4 regions of the Rhizobium sp. TRM96647 genome follow, and region 2 is predicted to be linked to each of the others. Evidence: predicted binding sites of a transcription regulator. Region 2 holds the regulator's gene; each other region holds the start of a gene.
What was found. Region 2 encodes LexA, which represses DNA repair genes until DNA is damaged. Its sites were predicted from a motif close to TGTTCNNNNTGTGTTCNG; they were not measured.

Region 1 (3,773 bases), on a different contig from region 2:
AAGGCCTGGACGGCGGCCAACGGCGACATCCCCGACAATGCCTGCGTCGCCCTGAACTCCGGCTGGTCGCAGCATCTCGGCACCGACAAGTTCCGCAACGCGGACGCAGACGGCAAGATGCACTTCCCCGGCTTCCACGCCGAGGCGGTCGAGGCCCTGCTGCAGACGAAGGCGGCCGGCATCGCCGTCTATACGCTCTCGCTCGATTACGGCCCCTCGCCGGATTTCGCCGCCCACAACATCTGGCTTCCGGCCGGCCGCTGGGGCCTCGAGGCCATCGCCAATCTCGACAGCCTGCCGGTAACGGGCGCCACGCTCGTCGTCGGCGCCCCCAAGGTGCGCGGCGGCACGGGCGGCCCGTCCCGCGTGATCGCCCTTGTCTGAGGTCTGGTCCGGATCGGCGGCCACCGCCGCCGGTCCGATCCGCATGAAAAGCCCGCATCGAAAGGAAGCGACGCCATGAGCACCGTCAAGCCCGCAGCCGACCTTGAAGCCGATCCGCGCGTCAAGGCCGTCTTCGACGACATCCGCGCCACGCGCAAATCCGACTTCATCAACAACATGTGGCGCTATCTCGCCTTCGACCCGGCACTGCTCGAAAGCACATGGCGCGACGTCAAGGCCGTCATGGCAACGCCTTCAGTGCTCGATCCGCTGGTCAAGGAGATGCTCTACATCGCCGTCTCGGCCACGAACGGATGCAGCTACTGCGTCCATTCCCACACGGCGGCGGCGAAGGCCAAAGGCATGGACGAGGCCCAGCACGCCGAGCTTCTCTCGATCATCTCGCTGGCAGCAAGGACCAACCAGCTCGCGACCGCCCTGCAGGTCCCCGTCGACCCCGCCTTCGACGCAGACCGCAACTAGTCGCGGGGCCGGATCCTGGTAACAGCGTTGCCGAAGCGCACCACCGGCGCGCGGACATGCGCCGCCAGCCGGTTTTGGCGGGCTGCTTCCCTTGATGCAGCGGCGTTCGCCGTGACAAAGATGTGATCGCAGTCCCGTCTTGCGTTCGCGCAGACAATCCCGTTACGGATTTCCGACCTCACGCCAACCATCCCTTGAAAGACCTGCACTAAAATGACGTTCACCTCCCGGAGATCGTTCCTGCTGACAGCAGCCTCGATGGCGCTGGCAAGCTGCTCCACCTCCCTGCCCGCCCGCAACGCGCCCGTCCCGGTCGCCCCCCGCCGCCCCATCATCCCGCCGAGCGATGCGGAATTGCAGGTCATGTACGGCCCGGTCGAGGACGGCGGCTTCCTGATCCCCGCGGTTCCCTTTCAGGAGATCGACCCGAAATTCTACCGCCAGCGTGTGATCGACCCGACCGGCGAGCCGGCAGGCACCGTCGTCGTCGACACGCCCAATCGCTTCCTCTACGTGGTCGAACCCGGCGGCACGGCGATGCGCTACGGCGTCGGCATCGGCCGCGAAGGCTTCGCCTGGCAGGGCCAGGGCATCATCCACTGGCGCCAGCCCTGGCCGCGCTGGAAGCCGCCGAACGAGATGATCGCCCGGCAGCCGGAACTGGCGAGATACTCCATCGAGAACGGCGGCATGGAGCCGGGCCTGAAGAACCCGCTCGGTGCGCGTGCGCTCTACATTTTCCAGAACGGCCAGGACACGCTCTACCGCCTGCACGGCACCCGGGAATGGCGCTCGATCGGCAAGGCGGTCTCCTCAGGCTGCGTTCGCCTGATGAATCAGGACGTCATCGACCTCTATGGCCGTGTGAAGTACCACGCACCGATCGTCGTCTACCAGTAGGCGGCCCGTTTTCCTCCGATCCGGTCGCCCCGCAAGCCGCGGCGACCGGAATAAAAGAGGAACGCGCAACTGGCCTTTCGGTCCCGAATCACTACATTGGGCCGCATGATGAGCGGTTACGACGACATTCCCTTCTTCGACGACGACGATCCGGCGCTGAAGAAGACCCCTGCCCCGACACCCGGTTCCGGCAACAGGACCCCGGGCGGCAGTCCCGCAGGCGGCGGCATCGCCGCGCGCGCCATGGCCGCTCGCGACCAGCACCGCGTGCCCGACTACCTCTCCGGCCTGAACCCGGAGCAGCGCGAGGCGGTCGAGACGCTGGACGGCCCGGTGCTCGTCCTCGCCGGCGCCGGCACCGGCAAGACCCGCGTGCTGACGACCCGCATCGCCCATATTTTGGCGACCGGCCGCGCCTATCCTTCGCAGATCCTCGCCGTCACCTTCACCAACAAGGCCGCCCGCGAGATGAAGGAGCGCATCGGCCTGCTCGTCGGCGGCGCCGTCGAGGGCATGCCCTGGCTCGGCACCTTCCACTCGATCGGCGTCAAGCTCTTGCGCCGTCATGCCGAACTGGCCGGGCTGCGGTCGGACTTCACCATCCTCGACACCGACGACGTCGTCCGCCTGATCAAGCAGATCATCCAGGCCGAGGGGCTTGACGACAAGCGCTGGCCGGCCAAGCAGTTCGCCGGCATGATCGACACCTGGAAGAACAAGGGCCTCGATCCCGCGCAGATCCCCGAAGGCGACGCCCGCGCCTTCGCCAACGGCAAGGGCCGCGAACTCTACGCCGCCTACCAGAACCGTCTGAAGACGCTGAACGCCTGCGACTTCGGCGACCTGCTGCTGCACCCGATCCGCATCCTGCGCACCAATCCCGATATCCTGAAGGACTATCACCAGAAGTTCCGCTACATCCTCGTCGACGAATACCAGGACACCAACACTGCCCAGTACATGTGGCTGCGGTTGCTGGCGCAACGGTCATCCGCGAGGAAAAACCCCTCCCCACCCCCTCCCCACGAGGGGGAGGGACAGGCCGCGCCGAGTTCCGGGCCATGGGATGAAGTAGGCGCCTATCCGTCCGAAGGACGGCAAGGCCAAGCGGCCGTCGCGCCTGATGGCGCGTCCCCGCGGAGCGAGCCGCGCAGCGGCGACAGCGTGAGCGCAAACGAAAAGCAGCAGATAAACATCTGCTGCGTCGGCGACGACGACCAGTCGATCTACGGCTGGCGCGGCGCCGAGGTGGACAACATCCTCCGCTTCGAGAAGGATTTCCCCGGCGCCAAGGTCATCAAGCTGGAGCGGAACTACCGCTCCACCGCCCATATCCTGGGGGCCGCCGGCCACCTGATCGCGCACAACGAGGGCCGGCTCGGCAAGACGCTGTTCACCGACCGCCACGATCCGGAAGACGGCAAGGTCGTCGTCCATGCCGCCTGGGATTCGGAGGAGGAAGCCCGCGCCGTCGGCGAGACGATCGAGAGCCTGCAGCGGCCGGACAGGAACGGCAGGCGCCACAACCTCAACGACATGGCGATCCTCGTGCGCGCCTCCTTTCAGATGCGCGAATTCGAAGACCGTTTCGTCACCCTCGGCCTCAACTACCGCGTCATCGGCGGCCCGCGCTTCTACGAGCGGCTCGAGATCCGCGACGCCATGGCCTATTTCCGCCTCGTCTGCCAGTCGGCCGACGACCTCGCCTTCGAGCGCATCGTCAACACGCCGAAGCGCGGCCTCGGCGACACCACCGTCCGCAACCTGCACGACTATGCCCGCGCCCGCGACATCCCGATGCTGGCGGCCGCAAGCGACATCGTCGAGACCGACGAGCTGAAGCCGAAGGCGCGCAAGGCGCTGTTCGACGTCGTCGCCGACTTCAAGCGCTGGTCCGAACTGCTGGAGAACACCCCGCACACCGAGCTTGCCGAGCAGATCCTCGACGAGAGCGGCTACACGGCGATGTGGCAGAACGACAAGTCGGCGGAAGCCCCCGGACGACT
Region 2 (3,773 bases):
CGGCCGCCTTTCGCCGCTTGCCTTCGCGCTTCTGGCTGCGGGCGGAGGGCTCGCCTGCCTGTTCAGGACGCGGCTCGCCGCGCTCGCCGTCCTGCCCCTTGCCGCCGGCGTCGCCGTGGCGGCCCTTGCGCCGGCACGGCCCGCACCGCAGTTGCTGGTCTCCGAAGACGGCGCGCTGGTGGCGCTCGTCGACGGTCGCACGGCCGCCACCAATCGCAGGCGGCCGCCCGGTTTTATCTACGACCAGTGGCGCTATGCCCTGCGCTTCGAGGACCATATGGCGCCGTTGATGCTGGGCGGCGGGGAGAGCGATCGGGGAAGCCCGGCGCGGTCAACGACCGAACGGCGAAGGGGCACGGCCGGGCGTGCGGGTGACGGACAAGCGGCCCCGTCGCATGCAGCGCTGCCCCGTCCGGTCTTATCTTCCGTCTCGCAGGGAACCGGGACGTATCATGTCAACACCGGCGCCGCGAAGGAAGCACTCGCCGCGGACTTCACCCTGGCCGCCCGGCAGAAGCGATTCGCCTGCCGCCGGCAGGCGTGGTGCGTCGGCGTCACCGCTGCGGACTGGCGGGTGGTCTGGCTGGAGGATCCGGCCCATCTGGGAGCCGCGTGCGACAGTGCCGATATCGTCGTCGCCCCCCGCCATCGCCGCGAGGGCGGCTGCGCCAGCGGAGCCCGGTTGATCAGTGCACACAGCCTTCGCCTCACCGGCGCCCTGGAGATGGCACCGGCAAACGATACCGTCGCGACAGGGCACGGCATCATCACAACGCAGGCGGTCGTCCAGCTTCATCGCCCCTGGAACCGGCATCGCCTCTACGACTGGCGCACAGACAGTTTCCGGGATGACCGCTTCCAGGATCCGGAAGACGATGCCGAAGCTCAATGATAGCGACGAATGAGCCCGACCAGCTTGCCCTGGATCTTGACGCGGTCGGGGCCGAAAATCCGGGTCTCGTAGGCCGGGTTGGCAGCCTCCAGCGCGATCGAGGCGCCCTTGCGGCGGAAGCGCTTCAGCGTTGCCTCCTCGTCGTCGACGAGGGCCACGACAATGTCGCCGGGGTTGGCCGTCCCGGCATTGCGGATGATCACCGTGTCGCCGTCGAGAATGCCCGCCTCGATCATCGAATCACCCCTGACCTCCAGCGCATAGTGCTCGCCGCCGCCCAGCATTTCCGCCGGCACGGAGATATCGTGGGTGTTGTTCTGGATGGCGGAAATCGGCACGCCGGCAGCGATCCGGCCCATCACCGGCACGGCGACCGAGCTCTCGGACGCCGGAGCCTGCGGCCGTTCCGGCGCAGGCTTTTCCTTGCCGAGGCTGCCCTCGATCACCGATGGCGAGAAGCCGCGCCGCGCCTTGAGGCTCGGCGAATAGGCCTCCGGCAGCTTGATGACCTCGAGCGCGCGGGCGCGATTGGGCAGCCTGCGGATGAAGCCGCGCTCCTCGAGCGCGGTGATGAGCCGATGGATGCCGGATTTCGACGCCAGGTCGAGCGCATCCTTCATCTCGTCGAATGACGGCGGTATCCCCGTTTCCTTCATCCGCTCGTGGATGAACAGAAGCAGTTCCTGTTGCTTGCGGGTCAGCATGGCTCGTCACCCAGAATCGTGAAACAAATACGGAACAAACACTATCTGTTCCATTTGTGTTCCGCAAGTGGCTAAAATTCCGTGAAGGTCGGCAATGAATGTGGGCTGCCAAGGGCACGGGTTGACCTGTGCCGGATGCGACTGAACACGTTGACGGCCTGCCATGAACGGCTATAAAGCGCCGTGCCCCGGCGCGGGTGCACAAGACGGCTGATGCAGCAGGATATGGTTGCGCAGCTTGTTGGAAGAGTGTCCGAGTGGTTTAAGGAACCGGTCTTGAAAACCGGCGTGCGGGAAACCGTACCGTGGGTTCGAATCCCACCTCTTCCGCCATCTGCCGCAAAATTCATTCCTTGTCTCCCGCTTGCTCTTCAGTCTTCATCTCGGAACGTCTGTGGCGCAAACGTCCGGGCTTCCCTGATGGCTGAATAGCGAGGCGCGAGGCGGAGGTAGACGCCCCGCCGGGATGGCAGGGCGCCCGGGAACATGGGTGTCAGTTGACCGAGTTCAGCGTCATCGACGTGCCGGTCGCTGCGATGTTGAGGCCGATCTGGCCGGTCAGGCTGACGGTCTGCAGGTGGATGGAGCCGGAGGTGCCGCCGACGAGGATGTTGGCGCCGACGCCGGCGCCGACGGTCGCTTCCGCCGTGGCGCCCTGGTAGACGCCGCCGAGCGAGCCCTGGTGGTAGCCGGCGGTCGGCGCGAGCACCGCCCAGACGAGGCGGCCCTGCGTGGTGAAGCCGAGGTCGACGCCGAGCTTGCGGATCTGGCCCTGGTAGTGATCGACCGGTTCGCTGCCCATCGTGGTGACGAAGGCGCAATCGACTTCCTTGGCGGAGCCGAGCACATAGCCGGCGCCGCCGCCGATCCGGCAGTCGAGATAGCCGATGCGGACGCCGTCGCGCGCCTCCGAGCGGGCGACCACAGGCGCTTCCGGTGCGGGCACCATGTCGGCGGCACGGGCGGCCGTCAGGCCGGACGCCGCGACTGCCGTGGTCATCACTGCAATGGCAAAGGTCTTTTTCATATGCTTTCTCCTGTTTCGGGCGCGCTCATCGACGCGCCCTCCTTCTCGTGGTCGCTCGGTTGGCCTTCAGGAACACCTGTCCGTTGCCGAGGTTCCACAATGACGAATCCGTCGGCCCATGGGTTCGGCCTTCAATGAGGCGATTCAACGGCATAGGCAGCTTGCCCTTCCGCCATCAACAATCCTCGGATCGTTGCCGGAAAACCAGATATCGGGTGGCAGCGGTGCGTCTATCCGCGGGACTTCGAAGTGGATCGTAAAGACCTTGCCGGCATGGTTCGGCCGGCCATGAAGTAGAAGGAAGGAGAGGTGGCAGGGCGCCCCTGAATTATCCCTTCATTAACCATGCGGAAGTTTAGTTCTTCTGTTGCGCCGTTTCCGCGCGGGGAGAACCGCATTTTCGCCATTTTGAGGTCATGATTAATATTATGTTTTGAACGGAGCGCTATCGAGGGGGCGATCGCAGGACAGACGATCGCGAACGGTGGCGTCAGGGACACGAGCGGCGTGGGACATATGAATTTCGGTTTCTTCTCGGCGGGCGCGCGCACTGCTTTCCGGCTCGTCGCCATTCCGGTCGTCTGCGCCGGCCTGGCGAGCTGCAACACAACGAGCGAGACGGCGAAGAAGGCGGGTCGGAGCAAGGAATATTTCGCCGAGTCCGAATACGGCGTGAAGGCCAGCCCGCGCGTCGTCCAGGAAGGGCAGGCGGTCCCCAAGGGGGGCGGACGCTATCAGGTCGGCAAGCCCTACAAGGTGCGCGGCAAGTGGTACAAGCCGCAGGAGGATCCTGACTACGACAAGGTCGGGCTCGCCTCCTGGTATGGCTCTGCCTTCCACGGCCGCAAGACGGCCAATGGCGAAATCTACGACAAGTACCATCTCTCCGCCGCCCATCCGACCTTCCCGCTGCCGAGCTATGCCCGCGTCACCAATCTCGAGAACGGCACCTCCGTCATCGTGCGGGTAAACGACCGCGGGCCCTATTCGCATGGCCGGATCATCGACGTGTCCTCCAAGACGGCGGAGATGCTGGACGTCAAGGGCAAGGGAACCGCCAAGGTTCGTGTCCAGTATGTCGGCAAGGCCCGGCTCGACGGCCACGACATGCCCTATCTGATGGCTTCCTACGTGCCGAAGGGATCGCGCG
Region 3 (3,773 bases), on a different contig from region 2:
GCATCGCCCTGCGGCAGGACGGGCATGAAGGCGGGCCAGCCGAGCGAGCCGCCGACGAGAAGGGCGAGGCCGGCGAAGCCCGCGCCCCACAGGCCGGTGTGAAGCTGCATGGACCAGGGATCCTCGCTCTGCGCGGCGAGCCGGGTGATGAGCAGGTAGACCGCCAGGGCGAAGGCCGAGACGATCGGCAACAGTGCGACGAGGCCTACTTCCTGCAGGCTCGGCTGGATGACGAGCAGCGCGCCGAGGAAGCCCACGGCGCAGGCGGTATAGCGCCGCCAGCCGATCGTCTCCTTCAGGAAGATCGCGCCGAGGATCGTCAGGATGATCGGTTCGACGAAGAAGATCGCCAGCGCGTCGGCAACCTCCATGACGGCAAGTGCCGTGACGAAGCTGATCATGACGATCGCCGTCATCAGGCCGCGCACCGCATGCAGCGCCACCTTCCGGCGGGTGAGGTCGAACAGCGTGCCGCGCCAGAGCACGATTGGCACCAGCGTCAGCGTCTGGAACAGGAAGCGGCAGAGCGTGATCACCGTGGCGGGGACGTCGACCACCGCCAGCTTGGAGAAGATGTCGATCACCGGCGCGATCAGTACGGAGACGACCATCAGCGCCAGGCCGATGCCGACTTCGTTGCGGGGGGCGATTTTCGGCGATGCCGGATGGGTGGTCATGTCTTCGTTACCGGTTCTGGCGCGCGACCCTCTGGCACCAGCGGCAGAAGTCCTCGAGGGGACCTTCGCGCAGGTCCCGCCGCTCCAGCAGGGTTTCATGGCGCAGACCGCGATAGACGACGCCGGTCACGTCGGCAAGGCCTCTCTTCTTCAGCCGCTTGGCCATCCAGGTGACGGCGCGGCCGAAATCCGTCGCCGGGTCCTCGTCGCCGCCGACGAGATGGACGGGCAGGGCGCGGGGCAGGCGGTCGATGCGCGCGGGCGATGCGGCCTCGTAGGTCATGGCGAAGATGTCGCGCCAGAGCGAGACGCTGGCGTCGAAGCCGCACAGCGGGTCGGCGACGTAGCGCGCCACCTCGGTCTCGTCATGCGACAGCCAGTCGAAGTCCGTCCGCCGGTCCGGGATCGTCTTCGACCAGGCGCCGAAGGTGAGTTGCGGCAGCAGCGTGCTCGGCACGTCGGATCCCTTCAGCATGCGCTCGGCGCGCAGGATCGCCTGTGCGGCGCGGCCGGCCAGCCCGGGGGCGAGGTTGGAATTCCAGACCGCCAGCGCATCGATCTTGCCGGGGTGGGCCTCGGCGAAGGACAGCGCGAGGAGCCCGCCCATCGAATGGCCGAACTGGATGACCGGCAGGCCGGGGTGGCGGCCGGCGGCCATTTCGCGAACGGCCAGCATGTCCTCCACCGCGATCCGGTGGCCGTCGCGCCCGGCGAAGCGGCCAAGCGGCGCGTCGGGCGCTGTCGTCCGGCCATGGCCGCGATGGTCGTGTGCATAGACGTGGAAGCCTGCCGCCGCGAGGTGTTCGGCGACGGCGCCGTATCGCCCGGAATGTTCGGCCAGGCCGTGGCTGACCAGCACGATGCCCACAGGCGCGATGGAGGCCGCCGCGTGGCGCAGGGCGAGGCGGGCGCCGGTCGGGCTCTGGAGCGGCGGCATCTCGGAAAACATCGTGGGCGGGTCTCCGGCGGATCGGGCGTCGACGGCCATGAAATCGATTTCTCTTGGAAAAGCAATCACATCGCCGGGAGAGGCCATCTGGCAAAGAGCGATCGGGAAAGTCTGTAAAATTCCAGGTTGCATTTTTCGCGCTTGTGTTGATTAATGTTTCTGTTTTGTTCTTGTTGGGGAGTGTCGCCATGATGTCGAGACTTGCATGCCATCTCGCCGCCTTCGCGCTTGTCGTTGGAGCCTTCGTATCGTCGGCGCTTGCTGTGACGCTGCCGGAGCAGCCCGCGAGCGAGACCAGCGGGGACGGGACGACGCGCCATGTCCTGGCGCTGACGTGGCAGCCGGGGTTCTGCCTCACCCGGCCCACGCTGGCCGAATGCGCCCCGGAAGGGCAGGGAGCGGTGTCGGCAAAGCTGAGTCTGCACGGGCTGTGGCAGGTGCGCAAGAGCTACTGCGGCATCGATGCGGAGCTGAAGCGACGCGACCGTTCCGGGCGATGGAGCGACCTGCCGGAACTTGTCCTCGCCGAGCGGACGGCGAAGCGGCTGTCCGTGGCCATGCCCGGTACGGCCTCCGGTCTCGACCGCCACCAGTGGCTGATGAACGGCACCTGCCACGCGGCCACTGCGGAGGACTATTATGGCCGCTCGCTCGACTTTCTGGACACGGTCAACGGGTCGGCCGTCGGCGCGTTCTTCGCGGCGCATGCGGGCGAGACGGTGACGATGGCCGCCGTCGCCGCCGTCTTCGACAGCGCCTTCGGCAGGGGCGCGGGCGAGCGGATCCGCCTGCGATGCCGGCCCGTCGACGGCCAGGCCGTCGTGACCGGATTGACGATCGGGCTCTCGGCGGCGGACGGCGACCTGCGTTCGCTGATCCAGGGCGCTTCGGTCACGAAATCGGAGTGCGACGCGGGCCTGCTGGCGCCGGCCGATGCCCGATGAACCGCAGGTCAGGCGGCGGGAGACACCCGCCGGGGCTTCCCCGGCGCCCGTTCCTGTCGGTACGCCCCGTTCCGGCGCCGGGCTGTCTCGGCTGCGGCCCGGCCGGTTGCGTTCGACAAGGCGGATGGCCGGTCCGGCAAAGACGGGCAAATCGGCTCGCAGGCGCGGTCGCCGCATTGCCGCTGGCGGGGAATTCGCCTACATAGCGGGCAAATTTCTTCCGATGCGGAGTACACGCGGTATGGCACGTCAGTTCATCTATCACATGTCGGGGCTCAACAAGGCCTATGGCAACAAGAAGATCCTCGAAAACATCCACCTGTCCTTCTATCCGGACGCCAAGATCGGCATCCTCGGTCCGAACGGCGCGGGCAAGTCGACCGTGCTGAAGATCATGGCCGGCCTGGACAAGGAATGGACGGGCGAGGCCTGGCTCGCCGACGGCGCGAGCCTCGGCTACCTGCCGCAGGAGCCGCAGCTCGACGCGTCGAAGACCGTCATGGAGAACGTGATGGAAGGGGTGGCCGACAAGAAGGCGATCCTCGACCGCTACAACGAACTGATGATGAACTATTCAGACGAAACGGCCGAAGAGGGCGCCAAGCTGCAGGACATCATCGACAGCCAGAACCTCTGGGACCTCGAGAGCCAGGTGGAGATGGCGATGGACGCGCTGCGCTGCCCGCCGGGCGACGCGGCAGTGGACAACCTCTCGGGCGGCGAGAAGCGCCGCGTCGCGCTCTGCCAGCTTCTGCTGCGCCAGCCCGACCTCCTGCTCCTCGACGAACCGACCAACCATCTCGACGCCGAGACGATCGCCTGGCTGGAAAAGCACTTGCGCGAATATCCGGGCGCGATCCTGATGGTCACCCACGACCGCTACTTCCTCGACAACGTCACCGGCTGGATCCTCGAGCTCGACCGCGGCCGCGGCATCCCCTACGAGGGCAACTATTCCGCCTATCTGCAGGCCAAGGCCAAGCGCATGGCGCAGGAGGAGCGCGAGGAAGGCGCCCGCCAGAAGGCCCTGTCGCGCGAACAGGAATGGATCGCGTCCTCGCCGAAGGCCCGCCAGGCCAAGTCGAAGGCGCGTATCCGCGCCTATGACGAACTGGTGGCGGCTGCCGAGAACCGTCGTCCCGGCGAGGCGCAGATCATCATCCCGGTCGGCGAGCGCCTCGGCCAGGTGGTCATCGAGGCGGA
Region 4 (3,773 bases), 240 kb from region 2:
GATATGGTCGCCGTGGTCGTAGAATATCTCCGAACACGGGCCACACGGGCCGGTATCGCCCATCGCCCAGAAATTGTCGCTGGTGGCGATGCGGATGATGCGGCTGTCGGGCAGGCCGGCGATCTTCTTCCACAGGTCGAACGCCTGGTCGTCGGTATGGTAGACGGTGACCAGCAGCCGATCCTTGTCGATGCCGAATTCCTTGGTGATCAGCCCCCAGGCGAGCTCGATCGCGCGCTCCTTGAAATAGTCGCCGAACGAGAAGTTGCCGAGCATCTCGAAGAAGGTGTGATGGCGGGCGGTATAGCCGACATTGTCGAGGTCGTTGTGCTTGCCGCCGGCGCGCACGCATTTCTGCGCGCTCGCCGCCGTCGAATAGGGACGCTGCTCGAGCCCGGTGAAGACGTTCTTGAACTGCACCATGCCGGCATTGGTGAACATCAGCGTCGGATCGTTGCGCGGCACCAGCGGGCTGGACGAAACGACTTCGTGTCCGTTCTTGCGGAAATAGTCGAGAAAGGCCGACCGGATCTCATTCACGCCGCTCATCTTGCGTCCTATCATACTTGCAGGCGTTAGGGCCGCGCGCCCCGCCATAAACCACACTTCGACGGGTTCGCCGCCGGTCCGGGCCCTTGTCCGGCACCGGCATCCGCGTCATCGGTCCCGTCGCCGCGGCACTGCCGCGTCCTCCGGTCCCCTTGTCCCTGGACACCCTGCCCCTGGACACCGGCCCCCGGTCATCCGGCTCCCCGGTCCCGAACCGCCGACGGACGACGTCGCGGTCGATCGCCGGCCGGCCCACCGTGTTCGCACGCCGCCTCACCCACAATCGGCCTCGGCGGCCCTGCCCCGGACCTTGGAAAACTGATGGCTTTTATCGCCCGCCTTCTCCCCTGTCCAGACGAGAAAGCCGGCCTTCGCGCGCGCGAAGGCCGGCTTTCGAATGGAAATCGGAAAAGCCTGCGCCGATCACATCTCGGCGGCGCTGTCGCCGTCGTCATCCTCGGGCTTGCCGTCAAGCAGTTTGTCGGCGATGAGCCCGGCATTCTGCCTCAGCGCCATCTCGATCTCACGTGCGGCATCGGGATTGTCGCGCAGGAACTGCTTGGCATTCTCGCGGCCTTGGCCGAGGCGCTGGCTGTTGTAGGAGAACCAGGAACCGGATTTCTCGACGATGCCGGCCTTGACGCCGAGGTCGATCAGTTCGCCGGTCTTGGAGACGCCCTCGCCATACATGATGTCGAACTCGACCTCCTTGAAGGGCGGCGCCATCTTGTTCTTGACGACCTTGATCTTCGTCTGGTTGCCGATCACCTCGTCGCGCTCCTTGACCGCGCCGATGCGGCGGATGTCGAGGCGGACGGAGGCGTAGAACTTCAGCGCGTTGCCGCCGGTCGTCGTTTCCGGCGAGCCGAACATGACGCCGATCTTCATGCGGATCTGGTTGATGAAGACGACCATGGTGTTCGAGCGCGAGATCGAGGCGGTCAGCTTGCGCAGCGCCTGGCTCATCAGGCGGGCCTGCAGGCCGGGAAGGCTGTCACCCATCTCGCCCTCGATTTCGGCGCGCGGCGTCAGGGCTGCGACCGAATCGATCACCAGCACGTCGATCGCCCCGGAACGCACCAACGCATCGGTGATCTCCAGCGCCTGCTCGCCATTGTCCGGCTGCGAGATCAGGAGGTTTTCCAGGTCGACGCCCAGCTTGCGGGCATAGACCGGATCGAGCGCGTGCTCGGCGTCGACGAAACCGCAGATGCCGCCCTTCTTCTGGGCTTCCGCGATTGTCTGCAGCGCCAGCGTCGTCTTGCCCGAGCTTTCCGGACCGTAGATCTCGATGATTCGTCCCTTCGGCAGGCCGCCGATTCCGAGCGCGATGTCGAGGCCGAGCGAACCGGTCGGGATAGTCTCGATCTCGACGACGCTGTCCTTCGAGCCGAGCTTCATGATCGAGCCCTTGCCGAACGACCTCTCGATCTGAGAAAGTGCCGCTTCGAGTGCCTTGCTTTTGTCCACCGATTTGTCCTCTACGAGCCGCAAAGAGTTTTGTGCCATTTGCTCCACCTTTAGGTTATTGGGGCCAGACAGGCAATGAAGCTGCCGATGGAAGCTATGTACACTTTTTGTTCTCTTTTGGCAACAGCACACCATGCAATTGAATAGTTTCGATATTCGAGGGCGTGTTCCGTTTTCGTTTCCGCGATCCCTTGCGACATTGTATCACCATGTCGCCCGCCGTTGCGACGGCAATCGCACAGCGAATCGGACCGCAGGGAGGCAGGCACGATGACGGCAAGCAGGATCCTCGCGCTCGGCGGCGCCCATGTCGATCGGCGCGGCCGCATCCATGCCGAGACGGCGCCCGGCGCCAGCAATCCGGGCAGCTGGTTCGTCGAGGCCGGCGGCGGCGCCTTCAACGCGGCGCGCAACCTTGCCCGGCTCGGCCATGCGGTGCGCCTGATCTCCCCGCGGGGCGGTGATCCGGACGGCGAGATCGTCGCCGCCGCGGCCTGGAAGGCCGGCGTCGAGGACACGCCCTTCACCTTCCTCGACCGGACCACGCCGAGCTACACGGCGATCATCGAGCGCGACGGCAACCTGGTGATCGCGCTCGCCGACATGGAGCTCTACCGCCTGTTCTCCCCCCGCCGCATCCAGCAGCGCGCGGTCCGCGAGGCGTTTGCGGCGACGGATGCCGTCATCACCGACGCCAATCTGCCGGCCGAGACGGTCGCAGCGATTGCCGACGCGGCGCGCAGCAGCGCCAGGCCGGCCTTCGGCATCGCCATTTCGCCGGCCAAGGTGGTGCGCTTCAAGGAATGCCTGCCGAACCTGTCGGGCCTGTTCATGAACGAGGCGGAAGCGCGCGCGCTGGTCCGCTCTGAGCCCGACGATCCGCGGCGCTGGCCGGACCTGCTGCGCGCGGCAGGCCTCGCCCGCGGCGTCGTCACCCGCGGCCGGCACGCCGCCATCGCCTTCGACGAGACGGGGATCGCCATGCTGACCCCGCCCTTGCTGGAGGTTCTGGGCGACGTCACCGGGGCCGGCGACGCGCTCGCTTCGGGCTTCATCTCCGCGCAGCTTGCCGGCCGGCCGCTCGGCGAAGCGCTGCGCCAGGGGGCGGCAGCCGCCCTGATCGCCGTTCGCTCGCCGCTGGCGGTGGCCGAGGAGCTCGAACCGGACCTGCTCGCACGTGTCATGGGACTTGTCCCGGACGCCGAAATGCTGTCATGACACCGGTGCGGGCGGCAAGCGACCGCCCGCACCACCAGCCGACACCTTCCGAGGATCAGAAGATGACCAGATCAGCCCCTCTCCTGCCGATTGCCTATTCCGACGAGGTCACGGCCGCAAAAGAGCGCGGCGCGCCGCTCGTGGCGCTGGAATCGACCATCATCACCCACGGCATGCCCTATCCGGGCAACCTGGAAATGGCCCGCAGCGTCGAGCGGATCATCCGCGAGGAAGGCGCCGTCCCGGCCACGATCGCGGTGATCGAGGGCGTGCTGCATGTCGGCCTCGACGATGCCGAACTCGAGGCGCTAGCACAGACGTCCGGCGCGATGAAGCTGTCGCGCGCCGATCTCGCCTTCGCCATCGCCGAGCGGCGCACCGGCGCGACCACCGTGGCCGCGACGATGATCGCTGCTGCCCGCGCCGGCATCCGCGTCTTCGCCACCGGCGGCATCGGCGGCGTGCACCGCAAGGCCGAGGAGAGCTTCGACATCTCCGCCGACCTCGACGAACTCGCCCGCACCGGCGTCATCGTC

Region 1: a site for LexA is predicted at 1,814-1,831, ahead of OCK02_RS11640 (ATP-dependent helicase). Genes of this name have one in related genera too.
Region 3: a site for LexA is predicted at 1,781-1,798, ahead of OCK02_RS11290 (ribonuclease T2 family protein). Genes of this name have one in related genera too.
Region 4: a site for LexA is predicted at 2,117-2,134, ahead of recA (recombinase RecA). Genes of this name have one in related genera too.

The regions. Positions count from the first base shown of each region.
Region 1 is NZ_JAOXHF010000005.1:229,140-232,912, reverse strand. It holds gene OCK02_RS11655 (cyclase family protein) at 1-384, shown strand, start outside; gene OCK02_RS11650 (carboxymuconolactone decarboxylase family protein) at 460-867, shown strand; gene OCK02_RS11645 (L,D-transpeptidase) at 1,081-1,767, shown strand; gene OCK02_RS11640 (ATP-dependent helicase) at 1,873-3,773, shown strand, end outside.
Region 2 is NZ_JAOXHF010000007.1:300,685-304,457, forward strand. It holds gene OCK02_RS15590 (ComEC/Rec2 family competence protein) at 1-892, shown strand, start outside; gene lexA (transcriptional repressor LexA) at 886-1,596, opposite strand; tRNA gene OCK02_RS15600 (tRNA-Ser) at 1,840-1,929, shown strand; gene OCK02_RS15605 (DUF992 domain-containing protein) at 2,090-2,623, opposite strand; gene OCK02_RS15610 (septal ring lytic transglycosylase RlpA family protein) at 3,140-3,773, shown strand, end outside.
Region 3 is NZ_JAOXHF010000005.1:149,955-153,727, forward strand. It holds gene OCK02_RS11280 (DMT family transporter) at 1-677, opposite strand, end outside; gene OCK02_RS11285 (alpha/beta fold hydrolase) at 685-1,626, opposite strand; gene OCK02_RS11290 (ribonuclease T2 family protein) at 1,818-2,570, shown strand; gene ettA (energy-dependent translational throttle protein EttA) at 2,812-3,773, shown strand, end outside.
Region 4 is NZ_JAOXHF010000007.1:56,911-60,683, reverse strand. It holds gene alaS (alanine--tRNA ligase) at 1-549, opposite strand, end outside; gene recA (recombinase RecA) at 973-2,058, opposite strand; gene OCK02_RS14400 (carbohydrate kinase family protein) at 2,290-3,237, shown strand; gene OCK02_RS14395 (pseudouridine-5'-phosphate glycosidase) at 3,300-3,773, shown strand, end outside.